Regions from separate parts of the Silvanigrella paludirubra genome, predicted to be linked through region 1. Evidence: riboswitches for the same ligand, from Rfam matches in the RefSeq annotation. Region 1 holds a riboswitch; the other holds the start of a gene.

Region 1 (8,593 bases):
TTTTATAGATATTTCTTGATGCTCCATCGATCTGAGGATCTTTATCAAGATCTTCTGCTAATTTAGTAATAGGAACATAAATAAATTTAACAAGATAACCTTGAGTTTTAAACGCTTCACGAATGATTTCTACACTAGCTCCAGAATCGGACTCTGGTATAGCATAAGGAGGCAGGCTGTCACCTTCATAAAGTACAATTTTATTTTCGGCATAAATAGAATTACAGGATAAATTAAGTAACAACATAAAAATAAACTTATATATCTTATTTTTACAATTAAAATAAGTCATTATTTAACCCCTTTGTATGTTACTTTATATTGGAGTCAAATTAATCATAAAATGACAACAAACTATCCTAAAGATAGCCAAACAGTAACTTCATCACGATCATGATATAAATGCTTACATTTTAATTTATAAGAAATTCCTTCTAAATTCAATTCTTGAGAAATGAAATTTAAACATTCTTTCACTTCTAAGTGCTTTTTTTTCATTGGAAGTTTTAAATTAAAAATAAAGTCTTTTGCAAGCTTTCTTACAGCCCATTCTGTGATTAATTCTGCAATGCGCTTTGGTTTTTCAACCATGTCACAGACCATCCAATCAACTGGTTTTTTAGGACGATATTTAAATCCATCTTCTTTTAAATGCTCAACCAATCCTGTTTTCATAATAGCTGAATTCATCTCTCCGTTATCAACAGCAATAACGTAAATGTCTCGTCTAACAAATTGATATGTCCAACCACCCGGTGAAGAACCAAGATCAACTGCGGTCATCCCTTGCTTTAAACGTAATTCACGCTCACTCTCATTAAAAAAAACAAAAAAGGCCTCTTCAAGCTTTAATGTGGAACGACTTGGAGCTTCATTTGGAAATTTTAAACGAGGAATCCCCATAAACCATTGAGAAGCTTTTTTAGGGGCACATAGTGCAATATAACATGACTGACCTGTTAAAAATAAAAGGTGTAATCGCAAAGCACGCTGGTTCTTATCTCCAATTACATATCCATTTTTTCTTAGTTCAGAAAGCATTGGACTCGTAAATTTTTTACAAAAAGTGAGAACTTCTTTATGCTCATCCGTATCAAGAGCTTCTATAAAGAGATCATCTAAATATTTTTTTCCATTTAAAATGGATGAAAAATTTTCTTCAAATGCTTTAAATATAGGAATGGTTCTATTTTTTTCAGGAAGATCTGAATATAATTGAGATGTTAACAAAACTTGTCTTGCAAATAAAAGATCATTTAGCTGTAAATCATTCCATAACGTGACAATTTCTAGTGGATTATGAGCTTGAAAAAGCACATGTGCCGTATTTGTCTTTGCTTTTACAAAACCTTCAATGTTTTTAGCACTTGCGTATTCCATTATTTCAGATGCACAATCGTTTTCAAAACCAGCTCGACAATAGAATAGCAAGGATAAATTCATTTGTTTTTATTCTTTCTGTTAAAAAACAGGGGTTGGAAATTTAATTTCATCAACTCCCTTTATACCAAAATCAACTTCAATGCTATTTTTAGCATTCCTGCTTTGAGATACAGCACCCTTACCTTTTATACAAGTTGAATTCTTAGCATCTATAAGACAACTAAATAAATAGGATTTAGCTGCAAAGTTATAAGTAACAGCCCCCGCTACTGAGTTCACAGGCGTCTGTCTTGTTAAATCATTTACAGTAATACTTTCAGGAGAAGATAAATCAATCCAATAAGAAGAACTAATAACACTATTTTTCCAATCTTGATCATCCATTTTTTTTCGTTCCGTTACAAAAATGGAACTTTTATCTTCAGAAATTCCACCAATTTCATATTGCTGAATTCCATTTTCACCCCTATTTTTTGAAATGATTTCTTTTATTAAAGGACTTCCTTTATCTTTAATTGAAGATACGTCTATTAAAAATAAATTCATTTTAGCAACTTGAGAATTTGGGTATGGATTACAAGAAATAACCAATTTACTATTATCAATCACATTAATTTGTTTTGAAGCATTAAAACAATCAGAAACAACTTCTATTTTTTCTGCTGTTAGCAAGTCATCTGAAAGTTGATAAATAATGGGCTTTATATTTTTATATTTATAATTACCTACAGAAACAAGATAGACTTTTCCATTTGCATATAATAGGGATGTAACATTTGTTTCAGATTTTGATGGATTTTCAATATCTTGATTATCTAAATTTAATATTTGTCTATTTTTTATGATGGTATTTTGTAAGGACATATCTGTTTTTATGATTTCACCTCTATCATATCCAATTCCAACTATATTATTATTTACGGAAATAATATTATGTAAATTCATTGGAAATTCAGTATGCTCAACACCTGAATTATTATATATTGAAGAAATATAAGTAACACGAGTCAGTTTATTACCAGAAAAACGTTCAGCAAAATAAATACCTTGAATTTTATTTAAACTATCATATTTTTGAAAAACAATAGAATCACCGCTAGCAGGTCGCGATAAAATAAGAGTTGTTTTGTTTGTAGAAAAATCAAAACTATATAAATTACTAAATTCTCGCCATTTATTTGTTACTAAATAAGAATTTGAATCTGATATTTTAAATTCAGGATTTTTATTACTTTTTTTTCCACAACCTATAAATAATGTTGTCAATAATAATGGGAAACTAATAATCAATTTTTTTATTTTCATCCTAAAATTCGCCTATTAAAGAAATATAAAATCTACGACCCGGAGGTGGATATCCAATATAACCGTTAGTCTGCATTTGTTGAATAAAACCTGTAGAATTTGATACAGAAGAATATGTTTCATCTAAAATATTATAAATATCAAATGAAATGGTATAATTTTGAGAATTTAATTTATTTGAAAGAGTGTATGAAATACCAGCATTATATAGTGGAGGGACATCCATTTCATTTATATTTGCATAATCCAAATAAAAAGGGCTTTGCCAATTCATATTAAAATAAGCCCCAAATAGAGCTTGATAGCCTATAACATGACCAAGCAAAATGTTTTCAACATTTGTCCCCGTATTGATATAGTGCTTAGCGCTCCTTGGAACAAAGGATTCTTCATTTTCTAAAATCATTTTTGAAATTAAATATTGATAAGAAAAATATACTTTCCAAAAATCAAAAATATAATAGTCGGAATTTAAATAAAATCCATCTCTATAACCATTTTCAATATTTTGATACTGAAATGTATTTGAACTTGTCTGTTGCAAGAAAATTAAATTATTATCATTAGCATGAAAGTAACCAATTTCTCCAAATAAAGTTCGAAAACCTGTTTCAAATTTTTTACTACTCTCAGGTAACAAATTAATATTTGGCAATAATCCTTCAGGTGCACCATAAAACTCATTTAAATAAGGTCTTCTCATACTTAAAGTATAACGCATAAAATGAATTAAAAAATCATATTTATTTTGCAATGAGAAAGTATATCCATATATTGATTTTTCTTGTTCCTGAAATTTATTATTACAGGTATTTGAAGCACCTGGGTAATTACAATCCATATTTGAATTTGCTTGAGAGAATGAAACCCAAGCATTCATATTTGCAGAAAGTGAATATTTATTTGTAACAGCAATGACTATAGATTCAAATAAAGACAATCTAAAATCATTTCTATTTGCATTAACGCTACTCTTATAATCATCACTTAAATTAGATGGAACTAGAGTTTTTGTTTTTTGATTTGCTTGTAATAATTCAATTGAAATACCAGATTGTTCTTGTGCTAAAATAAATGAGGGTAATAAAAACCATGATTTTAGTTGTAAAGTATAATTTTCTGAATGATTTGCTTGAGCTGCAAAACCGCTCTGAATATTTTGTGTATCTGATGTATTATAAAGAATACCTAATTGATTTCCCCATTGTAATCCACTATCACTAAAAAGTTTTTGAGTATTTAATGTTGAAATTAAAATATTCTTTTTAGTTCTTGAAATTGAAAAACTTCCAATTTCTCCAGGATTTCCTTTGTTCTGATTTCCAAAAACTGTGTCAAATTTTATTTTCCCTAAACTTTGATTAAAGGTACTTAGACCAAAACTTGCAGCAAATTTTTTAAAATCATTATTTTGAAGAGATTCAAAGTACCCTTGATTCGGATTTAAAACAGAATTACTGGAATTAAATATAGGGTAATCTTCTTTGCTACTTGTATATTCAGAAGTCATAAATATTTCAAAATTTTTACGAGGTTTTAAGGAATAAACCCCAGATATTTGATTATAATGATATGAGCCAATTTTTTCTGTTACCTTAAATGCATTTACATTGTTTTCTTGATCATAAGTAAAGCAATCAATACGCCTACAACTTTGAATGTCTATATCTCCACTAATTCCCATAGAACTTAGCCAAAATGGAGGAGAATCCGGGTAAACATTTAATAAACCAATATTGGACAATGGCAATAACGAGACATTTTGTTCACTACTTCCTGCACCTGTTAGTGGAATTCCGTTAAAATAATAAGATGGTTCAAAAGCTCTCGCTCCTCTTAAACGAATTCTTAATGCACCGGCCTCACCACCAAAATGCTCCACCTGGGCTGATGTTATTTTATCAGCAAGATCTGAAAAACTTTTTGGAGCAGGAGAACTGCCTGGAGTCATTTTAGAGGAAATGGTTTCTTGATTTATATTTCCTAACGAAGGATCATGAAGGATTTCAACAGATTTATTAAATTTATTTTCTGAGTTTGACTGTTTCTTTATTGTTTCATTTTCTGGAATAACAATAATTGGTATGCTTTTTTGTGCAAATGCATTAACTGAAAATAAAACAAAAGCAAACACAAAAATTGGGCGCATAAATATATTCTTTTTTTACAGGAGATCCCCACGGATCTTTATCTATAAACGTCTACAAAGGACGTATGATGGCAGGTCTTCGGACTTAAAAGCTTTTCTTAAAAATAAGTTTTTCTACTTTCTGCGGCTTCCCAGTTTCCCAGTGCCATAATGCAAATTTCGTTCTTTAACACCGCTGCGGGACAGTTTTAGACTTTCACTAAATTCCCTTTTAATTTGTACAATTTTATTTTGATTTGATTCTTTATAAAATTTACAAAACCATCAACAATAAACATTTGTCATAAGAAAGGAATCATGTCAAATTCTATCAAAAGTATAAAAACAATTTTGACAAGTTAAACATTTTGAAATTAATATATTTATTGATAACCATTTTAAAGATTAAGGCATTAAAAATGTACCTAAAAAAAATTTTATTTATACTTATTTTTTTTAACTTTAAATTAATCGCTTTTGCAAAAAATGAAAGCTTATATATCGTCCGCGGTGATGGAGAATATCCACCCAATGAATTTACAGAAAACTCAAAAGTTATTGGAGTTCATGTAGATTTAATTCAAGCGGTCTTAAAAAAATTAAATTGGACTTATAAATATGAAAGTTATCCTTGGTCAAGAGCCCAACTTATGGCAGAAAAAGGGGATGTTGATGCCATTAGTTATATTGCACCAAATCCAGAACGTAATAAATACTTATGGTTTGAAAATTCTTTATTATCACAAAGTAATTTCTATTTTTGGATTTTAGCAAAAAATAAAGATAAAATATTTTACGATGGTGATATTAATAAATTTGCGCAAAGTATTTCCTCATTAGGATTAATTAAAGGATTTTATTATCAAGATATAATCACAAAAAGCTCATTTAATCTTGAATATAGTAACAATGAAAGTACTACATTACAAAAAATGCTAAAAGAACGCATGCCTGTTTATTTTGGAGAATATTATACATTTGATATTCTTTTGAAAAAAGAAAAAATGAGAAAATATTTTATTCATTTAAAACCAAGTATCTATGTATCAAGAAATTATATCGCTTTTTCTAAAAAACTAAATAAGAGTAAAGAGGAACAGCAATTAGCTCAAAATAGAGCTATTTCATTTAGCAATGAATTAAATAATTTTAAAAAAACCCCAGAATATAATCTAATTTTAAAAAAATATAACGCCGAAGAATAATAATTATTTTACAAATTAAATATTTAATTATTAAAATGCATTAAGTATTCATAATTTTTTTTCTGATTATTATTACTTGAACATGTTGGTAAAACAAAAGATGATGAACAAGGATTATCTCTTTTAACAGACCACATATGAAGCCCGCCTATATTAAATTGATTTGCAAACGTTTTTAATTTATCTGCATCATGAAGAGAAAAATTTTCTGTCGTTACATCATTTAGACCAATCATTGGCGTTATTGCTATCATTTGCCAAATGTCGTAATCTGAATAATTTGAATATTGAATTTTTAGAAATGAAAATAAATTATTCGCTGCTTGTATTGCATAGTCTGCCATATTTTGATTATAAGAATAACCATAATCCATAGCCATAATATTAACTATAAAATGAATTCCCTCTGACTTAGCAGCTTTAATTAACCACTCACCTTCTGCTGTTAAACCTTCAGGCATGGTAGCTAAGGTAAATGTTATTTTTGTTTCTGAATGATTTATCTGAAATTTTTTTATAACTTTTAACATTTTTGCGATTGACTTAAAATCAGATTGAAAGCTGCCCTCAATATCAAAATCCAATCCATTAGGGTGATAAACCAGATATATATTTTCATATATATCTAATAATTCATTAATTTCGCATGTAAAAGCCAAATTTAATCCATTTGCACCACCTAATGAAATAGAATATTTTTTATTATTTTCTGTTAATTTATCTGTAAGAAATTTTCCCCACCCAGAATCTACAGACATGGCTGAAATTCCAGCCCACCCAGCTTTACATTTTCCTTCTATAGATTGGAGGAATGCTAAAACAAATTCATCTGTACTTGTTTCATTTGCTATTGGAACAAGATCTAACGGCCTTCCGTTTGGATAGTTCTGCCAATCATTCCAAATAGCTCCAACTGTAATATCATCATATGGTGTCATTTTTATTTTTGGATTTAATATATTTGCTAAAGCAATACTTTCTAAAAAAATAAAATTTAATAATAATAAGTAATATTTGAAATAATTTAAGCTCATTTATATCTCCATATTTAAAATTTAGGAAATTTATATAGAGTGTAAATTATATTTAAGATGAAATTTTATTTTTTATTTTTGTCAAAATATTGATATGAAATTTTTCCAAATTATTTTTTAGTTTATTTAAAAAAACGAATGATTTGGCGAACTGCACCAGGTATAATAGAAGTTGTTTTAGTAACTCTTTTTAAGAGTTTATGGTTTGACTTTTTCTTATTTATAGAATTTTTTAAAGAAGTTTGAGACAAACGTGCTTCTGCGTCTTGAACTCCTTCAATACGTTCCCAGTTTTCACTTCCTCTTGATTGAGACTTTAAATAAACAGAATGAAAGTCATAATGATTATGTTCTTTCATATAACACCTCTTTTCTAAAATAGTTACTTTCAAATCAAAATCGATTTGGAAAGTCATCGACTTAAATTATATTTATATTTGCAACTTTCATAGATACAGAATTGCCTATATAGAAAAAACTGTACCTATGTTTTTTTTGAAACTGTACTGGTAATTATGACACAATAATGCTACAAAAATTAAATACATTTAATTTATATTTTTTATTTAAGTGTTTGTAAGGGTAGAAATCAATGGCTGGTTTTAGAAAAATTTATATTGATAGTTCAAGTGATAAAACATATTCAGATCAAATAGTAGAACAATATATTAGAGCTATTCAAACCGGTACACTTTTAGTTGGCGCCAAATTACCAAGCATACGTGATTTATCATTGACATTAAAAATTAATAAAATAGGTGTCATAACAGCTTATAATAAACTTTGTGATGGTGGCTACATTAAGGCAAAAGCTGGGAGTGGTTATTATGTTATTTACAAGCCACAAAAAAAATATGAACGCATTTCTGATAAAACCGTTACTGCTTTAAACCAAGATCCACAAATATCAGCTCAAGACTTTTCGTATCAACCTCTTTTTTATTATTCCAATGAAAGCATTACGAATTTAGGTGGAAATGATATTCCTAAAAACTTAGGAATAATGGAAGACCTGAGGGGGATAACAAGAACTATTTTTTCTAATAATTCAATAATTTATCAATATCCTAATAGACAAGGATATCTCCCATTAAGAGAGTTTATTGCCTTTGAACTTGAAAACAAAGGAATGCCTATATTTAATGCCGAACAAGTTTTAATATGCAATGGCGCAATACAAGCACTAAATATTGTTCTTAACACATATTTATCTCCTAATGATTATATTGTCATTGAAGCACCAAACTATGAATTTTATTTTTCATCTTTCATATTAAAAAAGTATAAACATATATATTTAGAAAGAACACCTGAAAAAATTAATTTATGCGAAGCTATTAAGTCTGAAATTAAAAATAAAAAACCAAAAATATTTATATTATATTCAAATTGCCATAATCCAACATCAGGTATTTTAAGTTCTGTTGAAAGACATGAAATTATAAATTTAGCAAAAGAAGTTAATGCAATTATAATAGAAATGGATATTTATAAAGGGCTCAATTATGATGATTTTGTGCCACCATATCTTTCAGCAA
Region 2 (8,593 bases), 220 kb from region 1:
AGAATGATACAATTTTAAGTAAGATGAAAAATTTATCCTTAATGTCAAAAAATAATTAATATTATTAGCAGCGGCTCCAACCACATTCATTACAAACAATACAATTAGATTGATGAATTAAAGAGTCCTTTTGGCAGCTAGGGCAGTTTTCACCATGTAATTTACTTCCATCTTCTATATATTTTTTAAGAACTCTACTGATTGCTTTAGCAAAGGTTGTCATATCTCCTTCAGATTTTACCAGCTGTTGTACTATAAATCTAATATCTACGTGATGTCTTAAATTTAAAGAGACAAGCCTTGTCATAGCGCTTTCTGATCCATCATTTTTAAATGATTTTTTTATATCTAATTTTATTTCTTTATCCTTATTTTTTAAAACTAAAAAATAATTTCTTTTTTCATTTTTAAATATTTTTCCTTTTGTATAAATAGAAGGATTAAAATTTTTATGAAGAAGACCACAAAATACTTCATAGGGGCTATTATCAATTAATCCTACAAGTACAATCCATTTTTGACCTGATACATTTGTCTGATGAATGTCACATATAACTTCTTGGGGTCTTTTAAAAGAAACAAGTTTACTTAATTTATTTTTATTATTATCTGAAATATGATTTAGAATGCCTTCTCTACTTTTATCTCTGTAAACTGTGACAGATTTAAGTTCATATTCCCAAGATTTAAAATATATTTCAAGAATATCTTTGACTGTAGCCGATTCAGGAAGGTTATAAGTAACTGAAATTCCACTATCAATATATTTATACAATTCTGACATTAATTTAATTTTATTTATTGGATTGATATTTTTTTTAGGATTTTTATTCCATGCTGCAAAAACCCACTCTTCGGATTGAATCATTTCATCAATATTTTTCTTTGTAACTTTTAACTTTTTTCTTTTTAACTCATTTAATACACAATTATCATAAATAACATGTGTTCTGTATTCACCAGTTACTGCTCTTTCTTTTCGTTCATAGTAGGGAGAAAAAGAGGGTTCGCAACCATTCCCTCCTGTTCCAACAACCATAGAAAGTGTTCCTGTTGGTGCAACTGATAGACAACATACATGTCTCATGAATTCAAAATCATTTAATTTTAAATTTGTTAATTCACAAAGTCTTTTGATAAATGGGCTTTGTGTGAACCATTCTTTTTTAAATTCAGTAAAACTTCCTCTTTCTTTTCCTAACTCAATTGATGTTCGATAAGCGGATTCTGAAAAAACACTCATTATTATTTTTATTATTTCGATACTTTTTTCTGATCCATAAATTATTTTATTTTTTATAAACCAATCATATAATCCAGTGAATCCTAAACCTATTCTTGTCATTTCTTTTAATTTTTGTCTTTGAATGGGGTGAGGAGATCTTTTTTCCTCATACTCAGCAAGCATTACATTATCTAAAAAACGAATACCAAATGAAACTCTTTCTACTAACCAATCTTTCCAATTTTCATGATATAGAGGCATATTATAAAAATTTATAGATGCTAATACACAAGTATTAAATGGATCTAACTTTTGTTCTGAACATCCATTTGTTGATACAATATGAAATTTTTTATTAGGATGATAATTGCTATTTGACCAATATTCACTATTATCCCAAAATTCAATTCCAGGTTCCCCAGTTTTCCAAGCCTGATAAGCAATCTTTTGAAATAAATTTTTTGCATTTATTTGTTTCGTTATTTCTATATTTGGGCCTGACGAGTCATTATCAAATAACTTTTCTCCTACAAAAACCTCATTATTTAATCGTTTCCATTTTAATTCAATATTTTTATTTTTTTCTACACAATTCATAAAATGGGAGTCAATTTTTAGGGATATATTTTGAGAAGTTAGTTTAGTAATATCTGATTTACATGAAATAAATTCTTCACTGTCAGGATGATAAATCCATATATCTGGTTTAGTTGCTCCTCGGCGATTTTCTGCACCAATCACTTGCATTGAAGCATCATAATTTATAAGAAAGCTAACAGCACCGGTACTATACTTAGCACAATTATTCGTTTTAGCCCCTCTTGGTCTTAATCCAGAAATATCAATTCCATTCCCTTGTCCATAGGAAGCAATACGGCTCCAATTCATTAATGATTCTCCAAAAATATTTTCGATAGAATCTTTAACAGGGGCCTGTGTAGTGCAATTTACAAAAGATACTTTAGAACTTGGATTTCCTGCGGCTCTCCATATTCCACCTGCTGGGCTAAAATCTTTATTTGAAATAAATTGTATTGATTTTTGTTTCATTTCAGCAAATTTATTTTTATCGTATTTGTTTACTTCATGAGCAACACGATAAATAGCATCTTGAAAATTTTCTTTGTATACTTTATTTTTATTAGGCTCTGTTAATTCTAGACAATATTTACTTTCAAGAATATTTTTATATAATTCAGACATAAATTCATATTTAGTATGACTCATTTTTTGCTTCTTTATTTTTAAGATACAAGAATATAAGTTCAAATTATTATATTAATATTTTTCTTTTGATTCAATCTTTAAAATAAAAAAAGTGGAATAGCTAAAAGTTTGGAAAATAATAAAATTAAATTACTTGGGTTGTTTTGCCATTTTCATTGATAGCTACCATTGAAAACGTACCACTAACAGCTAATTCTCTTTTTTTCGTATACATATGTTCAATAAAAATTTGAACTTGAACTTTTAAACTTTTATTACCAACATGAGTTACAATTCCGTGAATATCGGCAAATGACCCTGCTGGAATTGGTTTTTGAAAATCAGTTTTATCTAAAGAAACCGTAACCATTTTTTTTCGAGAGAATCTTGTTGCTGTAATAAAAGCAACTTCATCCATCCAATTTAATGCGGTTCCTCCAAATAATGTATTGTAATGATTTGTGGTTTCTGGAAAAACACATTTAATCATTCGTGTTTCCGATTGATCAATATTTTCTTGAAAATCTTGAGATCTGTCCATGAGTAACCCCTTGCTCGAGAGTGAATTCTTGTAGGTAATCGGGCTTTCATAAAAAAAAATAATGATTACCGTTGCGGCACAGCGCTGGATTTTCACCAGACTTCCCCTACAAGAATAGGTACAGTATCTATAAAAAAAGCATTATGCAAATTAGACTAATTTTTTGTTTTTAAATTTAAGATATGATTAAATATATTTAAAGTATCAATATCTTGAAGACATTTTAGATTTTTAAATCGGCAAAATCCTTTTCCATGTCTAGAACAAGGGCTGCAAGATAAATTCATATATTCAATAGATATTTTTTCATAAATTGGAACAAAACCAAATAAAGGTGAGGTTGCACCAAATAATACACTTGCAGGAATTTTGAAGACATCGGCCCCATGAGCAGCAAAGGAGTCGTTTGTAACAATATATTTTGAATTGGAAATAATATTCAAAGTTTGATCTAATGTTGTTTTGTTTACTAAATTTATAATTCTAGTTTGTTGAGGATAATCTAAATATTCTCCAAGGTAAATTTCGTTTGTCAATCCACAAATAATAATATGGTAATTTGTTTGATTTACTATTTTTTGAATCAATTCGCGAAACTTTTCTTTAGGCCATGTTTTTATAAACCCACTAGCTCCAGGAAATATGGCTATATAATCGAATTTATTGTTAAAAAAAGAATTATTATTTTGTAAAATAATGTGGTTTTTATTTAATTTTTCATATGAATTTTTATCTTTTAATATAATATTTTTAATAAGTTTTTCTTGGATTTCATGAATTCTATTAAATTTTAATTTATTATCTTTTACTTTCTGTTTAAAAGAAAAATAAGATAAAATCACTAATAAAATACGATATAAAGTCATTTTGGATATAAAATATTTTTTTTCAAATTTAATATTAAGTTCATTTGAAATGAATTTTAAAGCTCTCTTACTTCGGGATGTTTTTTGTAAATCAACATATAAATGTTTTTTTAATGTTTTTAAACTATTTATATTTTCTAAAAAACTTTTTTCATTAACTTCATTACCTTTAAAATAATATAAATTTTTTTTTCCTTTTTGATGACAAATAAAAGCTTGTAGTCCATTTATTCGAAGAGCTATGTCTTTTGTGCTATGTGAAGTTATAAATACGGGAAAGTAACCATTTATTATTAATTTTACAATAGTATGGCTTGAGATTATTACATCTCCAATTGCACTGAGCCTGGTAATAAAAATAATTCTTTCAAATGTATTATCTGTAATATGTTCTTTTATATTATTCATTTTATCCATTTTTTTTCATAGCTGAAAATATAAATAAGGAAGACCATATAGCCATTGTTAAAATATAAAATATTCCTCCAATTGCAGAAATAGCAGATATAAGAGAAATTTTTCCTGTGATATCAGGAAAAAAAGCTTCTAAAATAATTCCAAAACCAAAAATAGGAATAGATACTAAATTTGTTAAAATAATCATTTTTATTTTTTTTTCTGAAATCATATTTTTAATGTGTGGAATTGATAATCCAATTAAAATCGTTGTAATACCCATAGAATTCATATGAGCATGCGCTGAACGTAACAATGTTCTTTGCCAGATCATAAATTCTGAGGGTGTAACCGCTGTTGAGTTTAAGAGTTTTACTTCAGCACCTAAAATACTTCCGAAAATACACCAAGAGAAAATCCAAAAAAAACCAATACCAATTAAAAATAATTTATATTTTTGCAATGAATTCACCTCATTCATGTAACTTGCAATATTATCGTGCAACTAAAACTCTAAATTGCGACAAAAATAATTTACTATGCCTCAAAAGACTTTACACCTTCGTCGACAGAGGTTTAATCCTCAATTACGATCATTTAGTAGCAAAATGATTGCTCGGATGAAATCGTTTTACAACTGGTAGAGATCAATGCACCTTAGATTAGAAAACTTTGATGGTCCTTTGGATCTTCTTCTGCACTTAATTAAAGCGCAGGAGTTGAATATCTTTAATATCCCAATTTTTATTATAACGGAACAATACCTTAGTTTTTTAAGGCAGGTACCTGAACTCGACTTCTTAACTGCTGGTGAATATTTAGCAATGGCAGCCCAGCTGATTGAAATCAAAGCAAATTTATTAGTCCCTGTTTTGCAAAATAACTCTCATTTAGAACCAGAGTCTTTAGATCAGGTTTCTGAAGAAGATCCTCGTAAGGTGTTGATTGAACAATTAATGGAATTTGAAGCCTTAAAAAAGGCTTCTGAAGTTTTACAATCCCTAAATGCAACGGCACAGGATATATTTCCTTCTGGGGAGTATAAAAGAAGGGATGAAGAAATCTCAGCATTTGAGCACCCAATCAAGGGAAATCCTTTTGATTTAATTATTTCTTTGGAACGTGTTTTGTTAAAGTTTTCAAATCAATCCACACCCAAGGTCATTGTTCGTGCTCAAAAAATTACTATTCAACAAAAAATGGAAATGATTAAAAAGAAATTAGAAGAACTTGAAAATGTAACCTTAAAAGTTCTAATTATGGACTGCTTATCTAGATATGAATTGATTGTTGTCATTATGGCTGTTCTAGAGCTTTGTAAAGCGAATCATGTGAATTTGTTTCAAAGTGCCATGTTTTCTGAAGTAGAGTTAACAAAAGGTATAAAATTTTATGAAGACACTTCTACTCTTCAAGATATTGAAGCGCAGATTTAATATATTCTCTATAGGCAACACTTAATGGGTACTCTGTATCATTTAGACGCATTTCTAAACGAGCTCTAGTTATATTATCTTTAGATATTGAATTATTTATGTTGTGTATTTCTTCATCAATTAGTTCATTTAAGCAGATATTATTTTCCATGTGATTATGTAATTTATCTTTTAAATATTTAATATTTTCTATGGATTCATTTTTTCTTGATAATTGATAGGATAATCTTTCAATAAAAAGTAGATTTTCATAATATTTATTTTCAAAATTAATTTCATTTTTGTGATTGACTTGATTTTTTATTATTAAATTAACTAATTTAGATAAAAAAATAGATTTATTATAAATATCATTTATATCATTATCTAAAATAGATTCTTTTATTGAAAGTAAGTTTAGTTTAAAGTTTTCATCTTTAAGATTTAAAAAATAAAAATAAGAATTAGATAGAGCTTCTAGCTTATTCAATAGTGAATAAAAGCCAAATTTAATAGAATCTTCTTGCCAGAAAGTAAGTGGTGCAAATAAATTTTCTTTGTTTAAAGATAAATTAGATAACGCAATTTTTTCTACTTCAGCAAAAACATAGTCTAAATTAATATCAATATTTATATCTTTTTCTATTTGTTCTAATAATATTAAAGCTCGAGAGCATTTAACAGTAGAAGAAGGTATTTGATTTATAGTATTAATCCCTTTTTTAGCATTTAAAATTAAAATAGATTTAATTTCTTTATTTAATTCCATGTAAGTTTCATTAAAATCTTTAAATAATAAATAACTTAAATATTGTCTTGCTAAAGGAACTCCTAAGGAAAAATCGAATTCTTCAATTAATTTTCTAATTAAATTTAAATTGGAATCATCTGGTTTTATGGATTTTGCATGAATGAAATCAATAAATTGGGATTCGCCTCCATCTATAAGATTGTATGACGCTTTTACAATGAAATTCAGGCAAGAAAGGTAAGGCGAGACTTTCACTGAATGATTTATTGAGTTATTTAAATTTTCACTGTTGACCACGACTAAACTTCCCGTTATAAAGCACCAACTGCGGCAAATTTTTGCGCAAGGAGTAATGCTATTGTTAAGTGGCTAATGCTACTGAACTATATTCTACTCTGAATGCTAGGTTGTGTCACTGCTTCTACAGGAACTCCACGCCTTTTGGGATGTGTGGCATAAGTAGTTATGTTTTTGAATAATTTTAGTTACTTGCGTTGTGAAACGCCCCATATAGCTAAAAAAGTTTGAAACAGGGCATACTCGCAGAGAATGAATTATAACTACAAGAATTTATTAATAAATTCTGTCTTTGTTTTGTGGAGATCTAATATGAAAACTTATTCTGCCAAAGCTTCTGAAATTCAGAAGAAATGGTTTATTGTTGATGCTGAAGGTAAAACTCTTGGACGTTTAGCAACTCAAATTGCTTATGTTCTGCGCGGCAAGCACAAGCCAACTTTCACGCCTCATATGGACATGGGTGATAACGTTATTGTTATTAATGCTGAGAAAGTAGTTCTTTCTTCAAATAAAGAGCTTACTAAGCTTTACCACCGTCACACAGGCTTTTTTGGCGGTCTTAAAACCCAAACTGCTGCTGAAATTCGCGCTTCTCAACCAGAGCGTTTATTAGAGCTAGCTGTTAAGGGAATGCTTCCACACAATCGTTTGGGTAATGAGTGCTACCGTCACCTTAAAGTATATGCTGGCGCTGAGCATCCACATACTGCTCAAAATCCGGAAGCATTACCAGAGCGTACACTTAAAAACTAATAAGCGATTTAAATGAGGGAGCCTAAAATGGCAGTTAAATATGTATCTGGCGTAGGTAAACGTAAAACATCTATCGCTCGTGTTTATTTGGTAAGAGATGGCAAAGGTGCTATCACAATCAATCACCGCACTCTTGAAGATTATTTCAAGCGTCCAACTTCACGCATGGTTGTTGAGCAACCTTTAAATCTTACTCAAACTTTAGGTAAGGTTGATATCCGCGTTACTGTTGTTGGTGGTGGTCTTTCTGGTCAAGCGGGAGCAATCCGTCATGGTATTACTCATGCGCTTCTTAACATGAACCCAGAATTCCGTTCTATTCTTAAGGCTTCTAGTCTTATTACTCGTGATGCGCGCATCAAAGAGCGTAAAAAATATGGTTTACGTTCTGCTCGTGCTCGTTTCCAATTCTCCAAGCGTTAAGAATCTCTTTTGCTTCTTTGCTCAAAAAGCGCCCTTGCAAATTTTTTGCAAGGGCGCTTTTTTATAGTACAAGTATCTCATTAAATCTATTTTTATGAATTCATTGTTGATTTAAATTTGTTAATATTTTCAAGAGTTGTTTTTAAATGATGGTTTAAAGTAGTTTTAAATAAACTCTCTATATTAATTAGTTTATGTTTTTTTGAGCTTATTTCTATTTTTTTATAAGCTTGTTGAACAATATTAAACATTTCATTAGGCATTAAGTTTTTATTAGATTCCAGATTATATACCATTTCTTTTATATATTTTATTTTATCCGCCCTTAATTTACTTCCTTCTCCTATTAATTGTTTAAAGTCATTGAAAAATAGAAATCCATGGCTAGTTTTTTTATTTAAATATTTTTTTTCTTTAATGGAAAAATAATTTTTATATAATGAAATTGTATAGTTTAAAAAATTTTGAAAAGAATAATTTTTTTGATTGTTTATATTGTTATGGTAAGTCTGAATATCTTGTTTTCTTTTAGGGATTAATTTTCTTAAATTTTTCTGCAATAAATTATTAAATATTGGATCAAATTTATCAATATAAAAATTTACCATCTCTTTATCGCTTGAATAAAAGAAATGAATATCATTTAATTTTGATTTTTGAGATTTTAATTTGATTTCATAGTAATAATTTTCAGTATTAATACCGCGCGGCAATTTT

The links. Region 1 has a riboswitch for cobalamin ahead of GCL60_RS06545 (TonB-dependent receptor plug domain-containing protein). Riboswitches for the same ligand answer to the same signal wherever they lie in the genome.
Region 2: linked by a shared signal. The riboswitch ahead of GCL60_RS07505 (acyl-CoA thioesterase) and the one ahead of GCL60_RS06545 (TonB-dependent receptor plug domain-containing protein) in region 1 are both predicted to bind cobalamin.

Annotation. Positions count from the first base shown of each region.
Region 1 covers NZ_WFLM01000002.1:556,043-564,635, forward strand. The annotation lists gene GCL60_RS06530 (substrate-binding periplasmic protein) at 1-292, opposite strand, end outside; gene rlmM (23S rRNA (cytidine(2498)-2'-O)-methyltransferase RlmM) at 355-1,443, opposite strand; gene GCL60_RS06540 (hypothetical protein) at 1,462-2,688, opposite strand; gene GCL60_RS06545 (TonB-dependent receptor plug domain-containing protein) at 2,690-4,837, opposite strand; cobalamin riboswitch at 4,891-5,118, opposite strand; gene GCL60_RS06550 (substrate-binding periplasmic protein) at 5,236-6,021, shown strand; gene GCL60_RS06555 (chitinase) at 6,045-7,055, opposite strand; gene GCL60_RS06560 (hypothetical protein) at 7,178-7,414, opposite strand; gene GCL60_RS06565 (aminotransferase-like domain-containing protein) at 7,648-8,593, shown strand, end outside.
Region 2 covers NZ_WFLM01000002.1:774,771-783,363, reverse strand. The annotation lists gene GCL60_RS07510 (TSCPD domain-containing protein) at 65-2,452, opposite strand; gene GCL60_RS07505 (acyl-CoA thioesterase) at 2,577-2,972, opposite strand; adenosylcobalamin-variant (AdoCbl-variant) riboswitch at 2,997-3,094, opposite strand; gene GCL60_RS07500 (glycosyltransferase family 9 protein) at 3,128-4,246, opposite strand; gene GCL60_RS07495 (hypothetical protein) at 4,248-4,697, opposite strand; gene GCL60_RS07490 (segregation and condensation protein A) at 4,885-5,670, shown strand; gene GCL60_RS07485 (hypothetical protein) at 5,639-6,697, opposite strand; gene rplM (50S ribosomal protein L13) at 7,010-7,453, shown strand; gene rpsI (30S ribosomal protein S9) at 7,481-7,876, shown strand; gene GCL60_RS07470 (hypothetical protein) at 7,969-8,593, opposite strand, start outside.